Regions from separate parts of the Streptomyces sp. NPDC006385 genome, predicted to be linked through region 1. Evidence: riboswitches for the same ligand, from Rfam matches in the RefSeq annotation. Region 1 holds a riboswitch; the other holds the start of a gene.
What was found. Region 1 has a riboswitch for cobalamin ahead of ABZ078_RS01845 (energy-coupling factor ABC transporter permease). Riboswitches for the same ligand answer to the same signal wherever they lie in the genome.
Positions count from the first base shown of each region.

Region 1 (2,193 bases):
TCTGTCGCGCAGCACGGTGCGGGTGGATACCTCCAGCTCGCGGGCCAGAGTGTCCGCGGTCAGCCGACCGCGCTGGCGCAGCAGTAGCACCAGTGGTGGGTGGAGATGGGCTTCAACCAGGGTGAGGTCGTCTCCGGGCACTCACGGACCCTGTACATCTCGGGGCAGACCGCGATGAGCGGCGAAGGCAAGCCCGAGCATGACGGTGACATGGCGGCGCAGTTGGCTCTGGCCATCGACAACGTGGAGGCCGTGCTCGCCGAGGCCGGCATGTCTCTCGCGAACCTCGTCCGGCTCAACGTCTACACGACCGACGTCGATCTGATCCTCCAGCACTACGGCGTGCTGGCCGCACGGCTGGGCGCCGCCAAGGTCGCGCCGACCACCGCGATGCTCGGGGTGACGCGACTGGCCATTCCCGGCCAGATGGTCGAGCTTGAGGGAACCGCAGTCGCTTGATGTGACCTCGTCTCCTGCGCTGCTCGTGCCTCTACTCGCCGCGGACGACACGGCGGAGCTTGGTGAGGCGCTCGTGCAGGATGCGTTCCCCGCCGTGCTGCGTGGGGCGGTAGTAGTCCTTCCCACCAGCGTCCGGTGGGTACTGCTGCTCCAGGACTCCCTCCGACGTCCGGTGGGGGGCAGTGGTAGCCGACCGCGTTGCCCAGCTCCGCCGCGCCTCTGGCAGGTCCAGAGCCTCGACCCGTCCCGGCCGCAGCGGCGCCGCCGCCCATCGGGCGAGGCCGACCAGTAGGGCCTGCCTGTCCAGCACCTCCCGCACAGCCTCGCGCCCGGCCACGTTCCGCGCCGCGCCGCGCCGCAGGCGAACGCCCCTTTCACGCCCCCAGGCACGCTTGTCAGCCACCCTGTGCGGGCACTACTGTCACCACGCCTTGGTGAACGGGAAATCCGGTGTGATGCCGGTGCGGCCCTCGCCACTGTGAATCGGGAAGTCCGGCTCCGGCCCTCACGGGCAGCCACTGGGTCCTCGGGACCCGGGAAGGCGGAGCACGGGCGGTGGTACCCGTAAGCCAGGAGACCGGCCAAGGCGCGTCAACCATCCACGAGGTGCTGGAGAGGGTCTGCTGAGCCATGCACATAGCCGAGGGTTTTCTGCCTCCGGCGCACGCGGTCGCCTGGGGCGTCGCGTCGGCGCCGTTCGTCGTCCACGGAGTCCGGTCGCTCACCCGTGAGGTCAGGGAGCATCCCGAGAGCACACTGCTCCTCGGCGCCTCCGGAGCCTTCACGTTCGTCCTGTCCGCGCTGAAGCTGCCCTCGGTGACCGGGAGTTGCTCGCACCCCACCGGCACCGGGCTCGGCGCCATCCTGTTCCGGCCCCCGATCATGGCGGTCCTGGGCACCATCACCCTGCTTTTCCAGGCCCTGTTGCTCGCGCACGGCGGCCTGACCACGCTCGGCGCCAACGTCTTCTCCATGGCGATCGCCGGCCCCTGGGCCGGGTACGCGGCCTACAGACTGCTGCGGCGGTACGACGTGCCGCTGATGGTCGCCGTCTTCTTCGGCGCGTTCGTCGCCGACCTGTCCACCTACTGCGTCACCAGCGTCCAGCTGGCGCTCGCCTTCCCCGACCCGAGCAGCGGATTCCTGGGCGCGCTCGGCAAGTTCGGCTCCATCTTCGCCGTCACGCAGATCCCGCTCGCGGTGAGCGAGGGCCTGCTCACGGTGCTCGTCATGCGGCTGCTGGTGCAGTCCAGCAAGGGCGAACTGACCCGGCTGGGCGTGCTTTTCGCCACGAGGCGGTCCCGGACCGAGACCGAGGCGGTGGCCCGATGAGCAAGAACACGAAGATCAACGTCCTGCTGCTGCTCGTCGTGGCCGCGCTCGCGGTGCTGCCGCTGGCCCTCGGCCTCGGCGACCACAAGGAGGAGCCGTTCGCGGGCGCCGACGGCGAGGCGGAGACGGCCATCACCGAGATCGAGCCGGACTACGAGCCCTGGTTCTCGCCACTGTACGAGCCGCCGTCCGGTGAGATCGAGTCGGCGCTGTTCTCCCTCCAGGCCGCCCTCGGTGCCGGAGTCCTCGCCTACTACTTCGGCCTGCACCGGGGGCGGCGGCAGGGTGAGCAACGGGCGCTGGAGCGGGAACGGGCCCCCAAGAGCGCGGCCGGTGACACCGCCGAGGAGTCCACGGCCGAAAGGTCCTGATCTCTCGTGCTGCCGATCGACGCGGCGGCGC
Region 1 covers NZ_JBEXQG010000002.1:84,928-87,120, reverse strand. Annotated here, with positions in the region: partial or broken gene ABZ078_RS01860 (transcriptional regulator) at 1-93, opposite strand, end outside; gene ABZ078_RS01855 (RidA family protein) at 106-459, shown strand; gene ABZ078_RS01850 (hypothetical protein) at 491-862, opposite strand; cobalamin riboswitch at 875-1,060, shown strand; gene ABZ078_RS01845 (energy-coupling factor ABC transporter permease) at 1,090-1,791, shown strand; gene ABZ078_RS01840 (energy-coupling factor ABC transporter substrate-binding protein) at 1,788-2,162, shown strand; gene cbiQ (cobalt ECF transporter T component CbiQ) at 2,169-2,193, shown strand, end outside.

Region 2 (2,193 bases), on a different contig from region 1:
AGCACGGGCCGGTGCTCCACCCGCCCGCCGTAGGAGAGCGTCCCGCCCAGCCGCACGCCGAGGGCCCCGGCGAAAGAGGCCTCCACGGGCCCGGCGTTGGGGCTCGGATGCTGGGCCGCGTCCGCCCGCCAGGCGCGTACGGCCCCCCGCGGATCCGGTCCGGCCAGCGCCGCGAGCACGGCGGTCAGCCGCGCTCCCGGCCAGCCCGCCACGTCGTCGAGCCGGGCCGAAGCCCACCCGTAGCGCCGGTACTTGGGCGACTTGTGCCCCACCATGGCGTCGAGTGTGTTCACGGCCCGGAACCCGACCAGCCCCGGCACACCCCCGAGGGCCCCCCACACCAGCGCCCCCACGACCGCGTCGGAGGTGTTCTCGGCGACGGACTCCACCACGGCCCGCGCGATCCCGTCCGCGTCCAGCGCCTGCGGATCCCGCCCGCACAGATGCGGCAGCCGCGCGCGGGCCGCCTCGACGTCCCCCGCCTCCAGCGCGCGCCCGATGATCCGGGCCTCCCGGGCCAGCGAAGTCCCGCCGACGACCGCCCAGGTGGCGGCACCGGTCAGCGCGACGGAGGCGACGGGGGACGGACGCACGACACGAGAGGCGACGGCACCCAGCGCCACGGCGCCACCGGCGCACACGGCGGTGTGCAGCGCACCCCACGCGCGGTGGTCGCGCCACAACACACCCTCGACGGCAGCGGCGACGCGCCCGAACGCGGCGACCGGATGCCCCCGGCGCGGGTCACCGAGCAGCAGATCACCGAGAAGTCCGGCGGCGGCGCCGTACGCGAAGACGCGATCGGCACGCATCGGCGTCAGCCGACCGCGGGGGAGGGCAGCGCCCCGGTACGGAACCTCAACCTCGAACGGCAGCCGAGCATCGCGTTATGTCCTCACTCAGGGTGTCCACGCCCTGGTTCGACGAGACCGGCGGTGAGAGTTCCTGGCTCCCGGGGCTTTTCACCCCGGTGACAGTGGCGGGACCGCGCCGGATTCGCACCGGCTTCCTCTCCTGCCGCCGTACATGGCCCCGGCAGTCCACCACGGAGTGGAAGGACCGTCAACTTGCCGTTGACCTGCGCGGGGAGAGTGTGCGAAGGCCCACACAGGCGTGAGGTGCGAGACGGTGTTCCGTCCCGCACCTCGAGTGCTCGCGCGCGCTCCCGCGCGCTGTGTGTCAGGCCACGATCGCCGTGTGGGTCACGCCACGATCAGGTAGATGCCGTAGCCCACGGCCGCCGCGCACGCCGCGAAGCAGGCGTAGGCGCCGGTGACCGCGAGCGCGGCCGAGTCGCCCTGGGCCGCCGCGCGTTCACGGCGGGACAGGCCGGTGATGCCGAGGGTGAACAGGCCCACCAGGGCAACCGTGACCACGAGGCTGACACCGAAGACGGAGCCGAGAGCCGCCCAGTCGATCTTCATGCTTCTTCTTCCTTGAGTAACCGGCGAGGAGTGACCGGGTGGGGGTCAGACGGTGGCCTTCGAGGGCTCCGGCTCGGCGGCCGGGGCCGGAACCGTGGCCGCGACGTCCTCGGTCACCGTGCCCGCCGGCGGCGGGGTCACGGCGGCCATGGCGGTGGTCACCACGCCGGCCGGTTCGTCGGTGTCGTTGACGTTGGTGTGGTCGACGATCTCGCGGCGGGAGATCTTCCAGATCGCGGCGCTGGAGCCGACCAGGAAGACCGCGACGAGGGCGGTGCCCCAGTCGCCGAAGCCGGTCACGTACTCGGCGAGCGCGCCGACCAGGGCGGCCGCCGGCAGGGTCAGGCCCCAGGCGACGAACATCCGGGTGGCGGTCGACCAGCGGACCACGCCGCCCTTGCGGCCGAGGCCCGCGCCCATGACGGCGCCGGAGACGGAGTGCGTGGTGGAGAGGGAGAAGCCGAGGTGGGAGGAGGCCAGGATGACCGTGGCCGCGCTGGTCTGGGCGGCGAAGCCCTGCTGCGGCTGGAGGTCGGTCAGGCCCTTGCCCATGGTGCGGATGATGCGCCAGCCGCCGAGGTAGGTGCCGAGCGCGATGGCGACGCCCGCGGAGAGGATGACCCACATGGGCGGGTCGGAGTCGGGGGCGAGGGTGCCACCGGCGACCAGGGCGAGGGTGATGATGCCCATGGTCTTCTGCGCGTCGTTCGTGCCGTGGGCCAGGGAGACCAGGCCGGCGGAGGCGATCTGGCCGGCGCGGTAGCCCTTC
Region 2 covers NZ_JBEXQG010000036.1:56,715-58,907, reverse strand. Annotated here, with positions in the region: gene ABZ078_RS25515 (cobalamin biosynthesis protein) at 1-812, opposite strand, end outside; cobalamin riboswitch at 918-1,052, opposite strand; gene ABZ078_RS25510 (hypothetical protein) at 1,203-1,424, opposite strand; gene ABZ078_RS25505 (inorganic phosphate transporter) at 1,470-2,193, opposite strand, start outside.
Region 2: another riboswitch for cobalamin. It lies ahead of ABZ078_RS25515 (cobalamin biosynthesis protein); the one in region 1 lies ahead of ABZ078_RS01845 (energy-coupling factor ABC transporter permease).